Linked DNA regions of Bdellovibrio bacteriovorus. The protein of the gene in region 1 interacts with the protein of each later gene in a pairwise test. Links are inferred from orthologs where the notes say so. Each region holds a gene or a part of one and is shown on either strand. Other genes may lie near its edges. The genes, in order: recA and AZI86_RS15285.

Region 1 (7,149 bases):
CGACTCGATCTTAATTCTTTTAGAAAACGAAATGTCCTTGTGGGAAATCATGTTAGGGGCGATGAAAATAGGCGCGGTCTTGGTGCCGGCAAGTCCATTGCTTTCTCATCAGGAGCTGCGAGATCGTTTGGAGCGTGAAAGTATCAAAGCTATTGCGACCAACAAAAAACACTCGCAGAAATTTGGACTAGATCAGTCAGCGATTATTCCTCTTTTGGTGGACGCGCACGCGGGCGAATCGGAAGACAAATGGATCCCTTATTCCGAAGTTCGCAATGAACGCACGTCTTTTGTTCATTCCGATGCCGAAAAAACCAAAGGCAGTGACCCCCTTTTCCGATACTTTGTGTCGGCCAATACGGTAAAGCCGAAAATCATCGAACACACGCACGTCAGTTATCCGGTAGGCCATCTTTCAACCATGTTCTGGATGGGGGTTCATCCCGGCGATATTCATTTGGGGATCAGCTCTAGCGGTTGGTCGATGCATGACTGGAATAATTTTTTAGTTCCCTGGAATGCCGAAGCCACTATTTTTATATACAAACAAGAACGCTTTAATGCCCATAAACTCTTAGAAGCGATGGCGAAATATAAAGTCACCACTTTCTGTGCACCGCCCACGGTGTGGCGCTTGCTGGCGCAAGAAAATTTAAAAGATTATAAAATGAGCTTGCGTGAAGCCTTAAGCACCGGTGAAACCTTAAACGCCGAAACGATATCCATGGTTCATAAATCTTGGAATTTATTTATTCGTGATGGTTACGGGCAAACTGAAATGCCAATGGTGATTGGCGTTTCTCCCAGTGAAAAAAACAGCTTCGGTACAATGGGAAAAGCTTTGCCGGGCTTCCGGGTGCGTCTTTTGAACAACGATGCCAAAGATTCCGACGCGGGGGAAATCTGTGTGGATATCGAGGAATCCCCATTAAAATTTATTGCCGGCGCCAGCGAAGGTATTGAGTCTTACCATACGGGTGATTTTGCCTATATGGATTACGCCGGGAACTACACCTTTTCGCAAAGGGCGGATGGATTGTTTAAATCCTCTGATTACCGTGTCAGTCCTTTTGAGATTGAGGCCGTTCTTTCTGAGTTCCCCGCGGTTCGTGAAGCTGTTGTCATCCCGAGCTCGGACCCTATCCGGGACTTCGTACCGAAAGCTTTAGTCAGCGTGATAAAAGGCACCGAACCCACCCGCGAATTAGCTTTAGACATCATGAGTTTCACTCGTCAGCGCTTAGCTCCATTTAAGCGTGTGCGCAGAATTGAATTCGTAGAAATTCCTAAAAACACCGCCGGCGAAATCCCTCGCGCAGAGCTGGTCGCTCTGGAAAGGGTCAAACGCTCTACGGGCGAAAAAGGAACTTACGAATTTTGGGAAGAAGACGCAAAAATCAGTTTAGCGGAAACGTGGGCGCAAGAGTTGCCCTAGACTTTGGAAGGTCTGCACGGTGGCTCCGAACACGAACTTCGTATATTTACGAGACGAATGTGAGGAGAAATTGGTAATTGGCGGATGCTTATGAGACGCTTAAGCTTATAAGGGGACGTCATGAACCTGCGGTGCCAAATTTTTTTAAGTGGTCTTTTGTTTTCTTATTCTTTGAGCGCTGCCGCTGATGAAAAAAAATGTTTTGGAATTAGAAATACTCATTCCGTGATCTTTGCTAGCGAAGGTGCAAAGGATGGTTCGCTGGCGATTCGTCGTTCTGTCGATGGTGTTTCAAAAGATGAAATTCTGGATGATACCGGTTACATCAGCGCCCAATTTTTAGTTTCTTCGTTACTACACAAAGAATTTGAAAAGACCACGGTTTTGGTGGCCGAGCGCTCCGAAACAGTTCAACTTTTGCAGTTGCGATTGAAAAAATTTGAAGAAACTCTGAAAAGCTATGGTTTTGGTTCTTCCGCAAAAGCATTTGCTGAAATTAAAAGAATCCAAACGATGTTGAATCGATCCATGGTGGTGAAGGACAGCCTTAAATCGGCGTGGAGAGATTTGGACAATGCCTTGGCGGCTGATGAAATTACAATTATGGCTAAATCTCGTCCGCCAGGAACGTCAAAGTGGAGCGACAAGGAAGAACCATTAAATATTTTCTCCATGCCCGAAATTTTTCCGATTGCGACCTCGACGGCGTGTCCGCACACGGTGGGGGACCTGCAGTTTGGCGACGCTAAACAGGCATCGATTCCCAAAGTCAGTAATGAGAGTGGCGGTCGCCAAAACGATCTTAATTCCTTTATGAAATCCCAACAAAGCAAGTCTGCGCAAGGGACCAACTAGTTATTTCTGTGACGCCCACCATTCCGAATTGCATGCGTCGGATGACCAGCGTATCTCTTTGATTGATGAGAGAATTTTTAAAACAATTGGCGACACTTTTTGGGGTCGGCCGAATCAAAAAAGCTCCAGGAACCTGGGGCACCTTAGCGACAATTCCTTTAGTCATTGGGTTGAATCACCTCGGCCCGTTTTACTACATGTCGGCGGTGGCTTTGCTGCTGGTAGTCGGAACCTTGGCGTGCCATATTTATGAGCAGGACCATGAGGGGCATGATCACAAAGAGATCGTAATCGATGAGGTTTTAGGTTTTCTGATCACGATGGTCTGGTTGCCAATGACATGGCAGGCCATTTTGATTGGCTTTGTCCTATTCAGAGTGCTGGACATCGGTAAGCCTTTATTCATAGGATATTTAGATAAGAAGGTCCAAGGAGGTCTTGGAGTGATGCTGGACGATGTGGCCGCCGGCTTAGTTGCGAGTCTCATCATGCAAGTTCTCTACACTCAAACCAACTGGTTGGGCTCTCAGATCACTGTCATACACTCCGGCTCCGTCGGAGTAAAAAGTCTATCCCTCTTTTTTGCGGGGTTGGTGTAGTGACACGAGATGAGCGTCTTCAAGATCTCATAAGACTTCTTCGCGACCGAAAACTCACCGTGAGTTTTGCGGAAAGTTGTACTGGAGGTGCACTTTCTAGTTTTTTAACAGAGCAGCCCGGCGTTTCAGACATCTTTTTGGGCTCTGTGGTCTCTTACTCTAACGAGGCGAAGATGGATCTTCTGGGGGTCCGTCGAGACACTCTCATGCAAGAGGGTGCGGTGAGCGAGTCAGTCGCTCGTCAAATGGCGCACGGAGTGCGTCGACAGCTTAAAACAGAATGGTCTGTGGCAATCACGGGGATTGCAGGTCCGAGTGGCGGAACAGCTACGAAGCCTGTGGGCACTGTATGCATTGCCATCACTGGTCCGAGCTTTGAAGATTCGCGAAAAGAATTATTTTCGGGAAATCGCAAAGACATCCAGATGGCTTCCGTAGACTATGCTGTTCAGTGGCTGTGTGAAGTTCTCGACAAGAAATAGAATCGGCCCCGGCCGGAAATTTAACACTACAGATTCACAACAGGTGTTGTGAGAGAGGGATACAGATGGCAAACGCTACTGTGGCAGATAAAGCAAACGAAAAAGCAAATAACGAAAAATCAAAAGCCTTAGAATTGGCCGTTTCGACAATCGAAAAACAATTCGGCAAAGGTTCTATCATGCGCCTGGGTGCGAACGAGTCTTTGGTTAAAGACGTGGAAGCCATCAGCACAGGAGCATTGAGCTTAGACATCGCTTTGGGTATCGGCGGTCTTCCTAAAGGTCGTATCGTTGAAATCTATGGACCAGAGTCTTCTGGTAAAACAACTCTGTGCTTGTCTGTTATTGCTCAAGCTCAGAAAAAAGGCGGTGTGGTTGCATTCGTCGATGCGGAACATGCATTGGACATTAACTACGCTCGTAAATTAGGTGTGAACACCGAAGATCTTTTGATCTCTCAACCAGACACGGGTGAGCAAGCTCTTGAGATTACAGAAACGCTAGTTCGCTCTGGTGCGATCGACGTATTGGTTGTCGACTCCGTTGCCGCTCTAGTTCCTCGCGCAGAGATTGAAGGTGATATGGGTGATTCTCACGTCGGTCTTCAAGCTCGTTTGATGTCTCAAGCTTTGCGTAAATTGACGGCGGCGATCAACCGTTCAAACACCCTTGTTATCTTCATCAATCAAATCCGTATGAAAATTGGTGTGATGTTTGGGAACCCCGAGACAACTACGGGTGGTAACGCGCTTAAATTCTACTCTTCCGTTCGTTTGGATGTACGTCGTATCGGAGCCATTAAGAATGGTGAAGACGTAACTGGAAACCGCACGGCGGTGAAGGTTGTGAAAAATAAAATGGCCCCTCCGTTCACGAAGGTTGAATTTGATTTGATGTACGGTGAAGGTATTTCTGAAGAAGGTGATTTGCTGGATCTAGCAGTCACTGCGGGCATGGTTGATAAGTCGGGTGCTTGGTTCTCTATCAACGGAGAGCGCATGGGACAAGGTCGCGATGCTGCAAAAGTCTTCTTGAAAGAACATCCTGAATACATGACAGAGCTTCGTAAGAAGATTTTAGCGGCCAACGGTATCGGTAAACTTCTCGTTGATACAAATGGTAGCAACGGTGAAGACCATGAAGGGACTGAGCCAACAGCTGAAGAAGAAGCAGCTCCAAAAAAATCTAAAAAAGCGGCAAAGCAGCACTAGTCGTTTAGATTCTTGAGTTCGTTTTAAACCCCCCGCATGTAAATGTTGGGGGTTTTTTCTTTTCTGATGTTAGTCTTGGCTGGCGCATTAACATCAAGTAATAAATCGGCAGTTTTGTTGCGAAATCTGCGTCTTTTGCGTACCTTAATGTAGCGCAACAAGGTGGCTTGCTTTGAAGTTTATCCGCGAACGAAGAATATCCTTAATCGCCGCATTTATCAGTCTTGCCATGACCAGTACTGTGATGGTCGGGTGGATCTTAGATATTCCCCGCATGCGGTCTTTGTTTCCGGGGCTGCCGCAGATGATTCCTTTGACGGCGACGGTCGTCGTGTTGCTTTCTTCAAGTCTTCTTTTATTAAGCCTTGCTGCTGATCATCCTTCAAACCGCCGCAGTAAATTTGCCGCCAGTTTTTGTGGCCTTGTCGTATTGATAGGACTGTATTCATTCTCATTGCATCTAATCCCTTATTCTTCGGCGCTAGAGTTTAGCCTTTTTCGGGATAAGGTTTTATCCAGTGATGGCGTGATGTATTCCGGCAAGATGTCTGTTCAAACATCATTAGCTTCGGTGTTTCTGGGCTTGTCGCTTTTGTTTTTCCGTCTTCCGGGACGGCGAAAAGGTTTTTACCTTTTTGAAGGTTTTTTGGTAGCTGCGGCTTCATTGTGTTTTATCGCGATTATCACTTACATGCATGATGTGACCATGTCAGGACCTTCTAAGATGATTGGCATGTCACTGCCCACTTCGGTGTGTTTCTTTTTATTGTCTTTGGGAACGGTGTTTTTAAAAGTGGATGAAGGCTTGGTAAAAAACCTTCGTGGACGCGATGGGGCGGGGCTTTTTTTAAGGTTTTATATTCCGTTTAGTATTTTGTTTCCGCTATTTTCTAGTGTTTTTATTCACTGGGGGGAAGAAGCCGGTCATTATCCTCCGGTATTTTCTAAATCTCTATTCGTCGTTGTTATCATCTTCAGTTTGCTTATATTAGGGGCCTTCATGTCCATCGCTATTCGCAAATTGGAAATACAAAGAATGAGCATGGAAAAGGCGGAGTCACGAGCGGCTTTGCAAGAAAGTCAGGACAGTCTTAATCGCACTCAGGAAAGTCTGGAAATGGCGCTAGAAGCGTCGTCCATGGGAACTTGGGAGACTGATTTACAGACGGGTCGTCTGGTTTTTTCCGCGATGGCTAAATCTTTGATCCAGGTAAGTGAGGAAAGTGTCACTTCGGAAATATTTTTTTCACGCATTCATCCCGATGATCAAGAAGCTTGTCGAATCGCACGTGAAGATGCTTTGCAAAAGGGTGCGGATTTGAATGTGGACTTCCGCTACGTCTTTCCGGATGGGTCTATTCGCTGGTTCCGTTCGCAAGGACGAGCTAAACATGGGTTAGACGGCAAGGCCGTTCGTTTGACCGGCACTATTTTAGATATTACTTCTGAAAAAAATCATCAAGCGCAGCTAGAGGCGGCACTTAAAGAAGCTGAAAGTGCAAGCTCTTTAAAAAGTACGTTCTTAGCGAATATGTCCCATGAGATTCGCACGCCATTGGGGGCGATCTTAGGTTTTGCCGACGTATTAAATGATGCTGGTTTAACGGAAGAAGAACGCTCTAAGTACGCGCAAATCATTCGTCGCAATGGCGAAACCCTGTCGCACATCTTGAATGATATTTTGGACCTTTCCAAAGTCGAATCAGGTCACTTAAATGTCGAAAGAATCGGGTTTTCTTTAAGGTCCTTGGTGAATGAAGTGGTTTCGTTGTTGGAAGTTCGCGCGAAAGAAAAAGAATTACAGCTTCATGTTGATATCGATCCGAATTTGAAAGATCACATCACTTCTGATCCGCTTCGCTTAAAACAAATTTTAATGAACTTAGTCGGGAATGCGATCAAATTTACATCTCAAGGCAGTGTCACTATATCGGTCACCAGCGGAGCGGATGAAAGCATTCGTTTTGCGATCACGGATACCGGTGTGGGCATCGATAAAGAAAAACAAAGCAAACTGTTTCAGGCCTTTTCCCAAGCGGATAGTTCGATCACACGTCTTTTCGGTGGGACGGGTTTGGGGTTGGTTCTTTCTCAGAAACTGGCAGAACTTTTGGGTGGGGGCATTGAACTTACACGGTCTGAATTAAAAGTCGGCAGTACTTTCACACTGACGATTCACGAATTTAAAGGTGGCGTAACGAAAGCTTCAGATAAAACTAACATCCGAAAAACTGATGTGGTTGCGAACAATCCCTTGCAGGGTAAAATCGTTTTGTTGACGGAAGATTCTCCGGACATTCAAAAGCTTTTAACCCTGATCCTGCAAAAAGAGGGGGCTGAGGTCGATTTAGCCATTAACGGTGTGGACTGCCTGCAAAAGTATAATAAGAGAAGTTATGATGTGATCTTGATGGATATCCAGATGCCCATTATGGACGGATACACCGCCGCCCGCAAACTTCGTGAGGAAGGTTTTACTCGATCGATTATTGCTTTAACGGCCCATGCGATGAGTGATGAACACCAGCGCTGCATTCAGGCCGGTTGTGATGGGTACCTTTCAAAGC
Region 2 (7,067 bases), on another replicon or contig:
AGTTTTGGAGCCAGTGCACGACAAGGTCCGCACCACTCAGCCCAAAAATCGACTAGTACTGGAGTTGATGAATTAAGAACTTCTGTTTCAAAAGAGCTGTCAGTAACAGCTGTTGTATTAACGCCCATAAGGCCTCCGTAATCTTCCCTTAATTTGAACATCAAAACCGGACTCGTCAAGGTCCCAGTCGATCAATCACTTTTTAAAAAGAGCCTTCGTAAACTCGCGACGTAACTTATCGAGTTCGTTCAGGTTTTCAGCATCCCATTCTGCAGCCATTTGCTTCTGACGCCGCCGTGCCTCAACCCGGGACACCGTACTTTTTGGAGCGACCTTCACATCCGCCACCAGGGCAGCATACTTTTCCATGCGATTTTTGAGTGCTTTTTCAGCAGAAGCCAGCTCTCGTTGCGCTTTGGCTTGAAGATCTTTAAGCTCCCTCGCCTCGCTCGTCACTACCGCCGAATCAATGCTCTCTGGAGGCCCACCGCGCACAACCTCACCATCAATAAGGTCTTCTAAAGTCATATCATTCACGGACACATCTTCAAGCGACTCTGGAGGCTCGGTGATCCCAGCGGCAGGTTCAAACTCGCCCTCGGCCGAAGCTCGCAGTTCTGCAGGCGCTTCGGGGACGACAGGCTTTTCTAATTCTTGGGGCTCAATGCGCTCCATTTCGGGAGTTCCGCCGCCCAAGAGCTCTTTTTCCAAAGCCTTTAAATCGACGTCGGCAAAAAGGCTGGAAGATTTTTCGTCCGTGGTTTTGCGGGCGCCTCCCGAAGCGGCGTCGGACATCCGATCCCCAAATTTAAAGGAGACTTTGCGCTTTTCTTCGGGCTCTTGATTGTCGAATGAAAAATTAACGCCGTCTTCCGAACCGATTTTTTCAGAACGCATCGAACGTTCTTCTGAATTTTTATCCACCTCTTCCGTGCGACCCTTGATATAAATCGCTTCGGATTCAAGGTTGAATTTGCCGCCCACCGACGTCGCCGACGACGAAGCTTTTTTTTCAGACTCGGTTGTGGAGTTTTTATTTAAACGCTCTAGCAGCACAGCTTCATCGTGATTGAGCAACTTGCCGATCACTTGAATGAGGCGCAGTGCGGGAACCGGAGCTTCCAACATCATGTCAACGCGGATGCGAATAAGATCTTGAGGTTCAGGTTTAAATTTTGCGGGAAAAATGAGAACGGATTTTCCCTGCCACCGATGCATTTCTTTAAGACGTTTACCAACGCCTAAAGAGTTGACCTTGCCACCGCGGCCCGAACCCACGACAAGATCCGGATTGAAGGCTAAAACTTGTTCCGCCACAGTGTATTCATTGGTAAGACCGATCACATCAAAACCGACTTTTTTCAACGTGCTTTCCACGTTCATCAGATCTGCATAATCTTCGTACACCAAGAGGATTTTGTTCATTAATCTTATTCTCGAACAAGCAAGGGGCAGCGTCAATCCGAGGTCCTGGACAATGGAAGAGATGACACCTTTGTCGTCCCGGTTTAGACTGGGGCTCGGGACTCGTGCACCAGGAGACAGTTTTTTGAGCATTTTTAACGGTAAAAAAGCAGTTCAGTACATTTTCTTTGAGATGCTTCCAAGTTTCATCCTGGGACTTTTGGTTTTTATTTCAATCATCCTCATGTTTCAGGTCCTCCGCCTGACGGAGTTCGCTTTAGTTCACGGCGTCGCCATCAAAGTCATCGCCCAAATTATTGGGTTTGTGATCATCTCTTTGCTGCCCGTCCTGTTTCCGATGGCCCTCTTATTCTCAGTACTACTAACTTATGGGCGCTTAAGTCAGGATTCAGAGATTGTTGCTATGAAGGCGTCCGGATTACCAATGGGAACCTTGCTTTTACCCGCCTTGGTATTAGCCACCTTGGTCGGGATTATTTCAGCTCAAATGTCGTTTAACATCGCCCCTTGGGGGAACCGGCAATTCGAGGTTTTATATTCTCGTTTAGCAAGCACCAAGGCCGGAGCCGTTATTAAAGAAGGTACTTTTTCAGACAGTTTTTTTAATATGGTTGTTTATGCCAACAAGGTGGACTCCAACAAAGGCCAATTAGAAAAAGTATTTATTTACGATGAAAAATCTGGCGACGTTCCACTCACCATCATCGCGAAAGAAGGCGAGATCATTCCCGACCCGGTGAACCCTGGTCATGAAGTTTTATTGCGTTTAAAAAGTGGCGAAATTCATCGCCAAGCCCAAAATCACACCAAGATCAGTTTTGACACCTATGACGTGCGCTTTTCAACGCCGCTAAATATTCAAGAACGTGAAAAATCACCTCAATCTTTGACTCTGCAAGAAGTTCGCGGCCGACTCAAAGAAGATCTTAGCAAAGATCCAGAGTTAGAGCGCACCTTGCGCACGGAGTTTCATAAACGCATTGCGATCACCGTTTTATGTTTAGTCTTTGCGATGATTGGTGTGGGATTAGGAACGACCACCAACCGCCGCGCCGCTAAAGCCGGAGGCATGATTCTTTGTATCGGTTTAATTATCTTTTACTGGGTTCTGTATATCGCGGCGGAAGGCATGGCTCGCGGAGGATCAGCTCCTGTTGCGCTTGCGATCTGGGCACCGAATGTTATTTTTGCGATTTTAGGTGTGCGAGCTTTGCAAAAGAATTGGAACTAAAACAGAGCGATGTAGCAGCGTCCATACTACCACGGTCATCCTTGACCACATCGCCCCTCCCTAGAGCAAATGGTAGAGACAATCTTTAGGCCAGGCAAAAGATTTTTTCAGGTGATTTCATTTTTTCCTTTGAAGTTTTGGCAGTTTAGAAAGCTCACTACCCCTAGTGTTGGCACTCTAAGGTCCCCACTATAGCTATACTAAAAATTCTAACTGCCCTTTTTTGGGTAATGGCTCAGAGTTAAAAGACATGAACAAATCCTCAGCATCACGGATTAAAAAGGCCCCTTCGCTCAAAAGATCTAAACTTCCCCCAAAGTGCACATCGAGGGGATGACCCGGAACAACCCACACCGGTCTTCCCAACTGCAAAGCTTGTTGAGCGGTGATCAAGGTTCCACTGCGTCGACGGGCCTCAATCAACAGACTGGCGCACCCTAAAGCGGCAATCAATCGATTGCGATGATGAAACAGATGTTTATGCATCCGCTGTTCAAACGAATATTCACTTAAAAAACAACCGCCACTAGCAATCACCGGCTCTATCCACTCGCGCAGACTTTCTGGATAAAGATTGCCTAAACCTGAAGGCAGCACCACAACCGTGCTTAAATGATGTCGAAGTGCAATGGCATGCGCTTTTTGATCCACGCCGCGTGCGCCCCCACTCACAACCACGGGCTTTGCGCGTTCACAGAAATCAGAAAACTCTTTTTCCATCCACTGTGTGGATTCAAAACAAGGTTCACGACTGCCGACCACGGCCAAGCTTCTTCCGCCTTGCCAGGAGGGCTGTCCCCAATAACTTAATGTCAGCGGTGGGTCCTCCATCAAATAGCAAGAACGGGGATAAGCCTCTTCACCGTAAGAAATCATCTGCACCCCTTTTTCACTCATACGCCAAGTTTCCTCGCAATGGCGTTTAAAAAGATCATGATTTTGCTGAAGAGCGCCGTGCAATTCAGGAATCTGATATTTTAGAGCTGCTAACAAAGAGTCCGCATTTAAGTTTTTCTGCGATCCTAAAAGAAAATAAACCCGCAGAACCTCATCGCGACGTGTGCGAAACAGGGGATGGTGTTTTAAAATTTGAGAAAGGGAGTAAAGATCATTCATGACGACCGGGCTGTGCAAGACACAAACCCGGCCTTAAAGTGCTTTATAATTCTAAATCAGAATCATCAGATCCGGAATCCGGCGATGACGCATCTTCCACCGGCGCATCGTCCAATTCGAAATCATCTGCAGATCCCGCCTCGTTTTCAATCACGGGTTCAGAGCTTACGGCCGCTGTCGCCACCGACTTACCCGCATAATCCCCGATCATAACGTCATCAATGGCACTGGTAATATAAGCGGTGGCAAAATTATTAGTCACACGCACAACTTTAAGTTTTCCAATCACGCGGTCATTCATCACCGCTTTGACATTTTTATTGCGAGCTCTTTCATCCGCATAAATCGAAAGCGTTTGCCCCTCTTGCAGCCCCTGGCCGCTTCCCGCATCCAAGAACACCAAAGAGTTTTGCCCCATCAAAGCACGTTTCTTTTCAAACTGCCCGCCCATGATGGTCGCCCCTACCCCCGATGTCACCGGACCGGCGGCGGGGTCGATCATTGGTAACGATCCCGCGATCAAAGTAGAACCCACTTCAACCGGTTGAATGGTTTTCGTCACCAAAGCGCGATACATGTTTTCAGCGTCATTCACTTTTTCAAGAACTTGAATCTCGCCTTGCAATTGAACCATTTGGGCCTTGCGCTCTTTATTGCGTGGGTCCTCGAGTTGAGTCAGATTTTTTTGCACAACGTACTTTTTATCCGGAGTTCCCGCAAAGCTGACGTAAATGTATTGATACTCTCCGGCCGTCGAAAGCCCCATTTCCGTACCGGTGATTTTACCGGAACCTTCCACCGGGGCATCATTAATGTAATATTCCAAATACTCATAAGCCTTGGGATATTTATGCTTTAACAAATCCAAACGAACATCATCCTTAGGTCGGATGACAGAGCTGACACGCGATCCAGGTAAACTGCGCGGCAGTTTTTCCACTAAGCCTGCACGTTTTTTTGGTGCCGGAATTTCCACACCGTCCATGGCACCTTTAGGGGGTGCCATCGGAACCGGAATACTTGTCGAAGTGACTTTCTTTTCTTCGGCTTGAGCCGTCACCGCCAATGTGGGTGCTTCGCCCATGCTGCCCGGGAAAAATTGAATTCCCATGCCCGGAGAAATTTCATGCGGATTTAAAATTTGATCATGATTTAAGGACCACACTTTGGGCCAAAAAAATGAGTCCCCGAATAGCGTCGTCGAAATTCCTGAAAGTGTGTCACCGGATTGAACCTTATAAGTTTCCGCATTGCGCTCGCCTAAAGCTTTTTCCCAAGATTCTTCAGAGGTCGGAGCTTCGTTGTAGGTTTTGTAAATTCGATGAAACTCGGACTCTTTTTGGGCATCCGGATCATCGGGAGTTAAATTTTCAAATTGCGCCGTAGATTTTTTTGCACGCTTCGATTTTTTAGGAGCGGGCATTTCTGGCGGCGGCGGAGGAGGCGCGGGAGCCGCGATCTCTGGCGAAGGTGTAGATTCAACCTGAACTTCACCTGGCACTTCTTTAAATTCTGGCATTGCCGGTGCCGCGGGTTCCGCCGAAGGCTGAGACTCCAGCACATCTAAAGGATCAGTTTCCCAATTCGCATCTGGAGGAGCATCTTGTGCTTGCACTAAAAGCGCACAAAAAATCATAGCCAGCATTACGGAGAAATTCTTTTTCATCACTCTTGCATCCTTGCAAAGGTAAAAGGGTCAATCGGTAAGCCGGAGCTGCGTTTCGTCTTCGCCGAAAGCGGCTCGGTAAGCCGGGGCTGCGTTTCGGCTGACGCCGAAAGCGGCCCTACTTAATAATTTTTAGTTCAGCGTCGGCGCGGAAAGACTCGGGGCTTCCTGGGTATCTAGCACGAACTTCTTTAAGCGAGCGAGCCGCATACTCTGGCAAATTCATTTTTTTATAGGTCATGCCTTTAGCAAATTTTGCGGCCGCAGCTTTGTTGCTCTTTCCGTATTTTTTTTCAATTTGTGAAAAGTATTTTATGGCTTGGGCGAAATCGTTGTTGTCGACGGACATGCGGCCCGCTAGGAAAAGTGCATTGTCAGCGTACACACTTTGCGGAAAACGCGACATCATGCTTTGCAAACGACTCTTAAATGCAATTTCATCATTTCTCTCATAAGCGCTTACCATTTCAGCATATAAGGTGATGTCATTTTCTTTAGAAATATCTTTTCCTGTGAGCTCAACAAGCAAAGCTTGTTGCTTAGAATTGATAACCGGCTTCTTTGGCGACGGCTTGGCGAAAGCCGAGATAGCTAAAGGCACAGTGATACAAACGGTTGCTGCTAATCGTCTAAGTTGCTTCATCTCTATTCACCTCTTGATCTTCCTCTAGTATGACACGCAATAAGAATGGCAAACAAGTAAGAGTTATCCACATAAAATGTTGAGTTATTGTAATGCTAGACCTTAGACCTATTTGTTTTCAAGGGTTTCAGCGATTTGCCTAAATAATAATCAGCATTTAAGCATTTGTTTTTACTTAATTATTCTAAAAATACACCCTGCGTTTCAAGCTTGAAATGTCAGATCTTAAAATCCGATTTTCAAAGTTCTGCGGACATCATGACAGATTATTTTAGAAATGGTGCGTGAAACGCTTTTTGCTAAGTCCTTAGAACCATGCTCTTTCTATTGATCATTGCACTTGCTTTAAGCATCACGCCTCCAGACTCATTGCTGAAAAACACATCAGCTCTGTCGAAAACTTATCAACAAAAGTGTCTTAAACAAGTGCCTACAGATGCAACAACCCGCGCTTCGATCCAAGCTCTGCTGTGTGGTGAAAAGATCACAGACTCACGGCTCAAAGAAAATCTCTCAAAGACGTCCCTGATCCATATTTTCATCGTGTCTGGATCCCACTTGATTTTGCTTGATCGTTTTTTAAGCATTCTTAAAATTCCACTCTTTTTAAGATTTCTCAGTCTGGGGTTCTATTCACTGGCCGTGGGCTGGCAGGCGCCGGCAGTTCGCGCTTTGGGAGCGCTTCTACTGCGTTCCGGGTTGCGCTACGGACGTATAGCTTTTCCGGGGGATCTTGTGGTTCTGGCTTGCGGTCTGCTGACATTGGCGATCTTTCCGACCTGGTGGCAGTCCTTGTCTTTTCAAATGAGTTGGTGCGCGGCTCTAGCGCTCAGTGCCCCCTCGGTCTTGGGCCTGTCTTCTCGTTCATGGAAAGGCGCGCTGCTTTCCCACTTTTTGATTCTTTTAATCATGGCACCGCTCTTATGGGGCTGGGCCTCGCTGCATCCAGTCGGCGTGTTAAGCAATCTCTTACTCGCCCCGCTTGT

Evidence for each region.
Region 2: the proteins of recA (region 1) and AZI86_RS15285 interact in binary tests that used the Bacillus subtilis proteins (3 or more experiments, as listed by UniProt). The link is inferred for Bdellovibrio bacteriovorus from one-to-one orthologs.

The regions. Positions count from the first base shown.
Region 1 is NZ_LUKE01000001.1:1,849,541-1,856,689, forward strand. The notes cover bases 2,627-5,509. They hold recA (recombinase RecA), read left to right. Parts: upstream 2,627-3,436; coding sequence 3,437-4,582; downstream 4,583-5,509. Other genes in these bases: AZI86_RS09025 (phosphatidylglycerophosphatase A family protein), read left to right, coding at 2,627-2,889; AZI86_RS09030 (CinA family protein), read left to right, coding at 2,889-3,371; AZI86_RS09040 (response regulator), read left to right, coding at 4,755-5,509. Also shown: AZI86_RS09015 (AMP-binding protein), read left to right, coding at 1-1,435; AZI86_RS09020 (hypothetical protein), read left to right, coding at 1,556-2,290; more of AZI86_RS09025, read left to right, coding at 2,356-2,626; more of AZI86_RS09040, read left to right, coding at 5,510-7,149. UniProt on the Bacillus subtilis protein: Multifunctional protein involved in homologous recombination, DNA repair and competence.
Region 2 is NZ_LUKE01000004.1:38,069-45,135, reverse strand. Bases 1,813-4,613 are described here. They hold AZI86_RS15285 (DNA-processing protein DprA), read right to left. Parts: upstream 3,773-4,613; coding sequence 2,852-3,772; downstream 1,813-2,851. Other genes in these bases: AZI86_RS15280 (LysM peptidoglycan-binding domain-containing protein), read right to left, coding at 3,816-4,613; lptF (LPS export ABC transporter permease LptF), read left to right, coding at 1,813-2,656. In the rest of the region: trxA (thioredoxin), read right to left, coding at 1-128; AZI86_RS15295 (hypothetical protein), read right to left, coding at 196-1,425; more of lptF, read left to right, coding at 1,550-1,812; more of AZI86_RS15280, read right to left, coding at 4,614-5,438; AZI86_RS15275 (tetratricopeptide repeat protein), read right to left, coding at 5,557-6,081; AZI86_RS15270 (ComEC/Rec2 family competence protein), read left to right, coding at 6,397-7,067. UniProt on the Bacillus subtilis protein: Protein that helps load RecA onto ssDNA during transformation. Binds cooperatively to circular ssDNA, is able to bridge different segments of DNA. Favors the loading of RecA onto SsbA- or SsbB-coated ssDNA and formation of RecA-DNA filaments.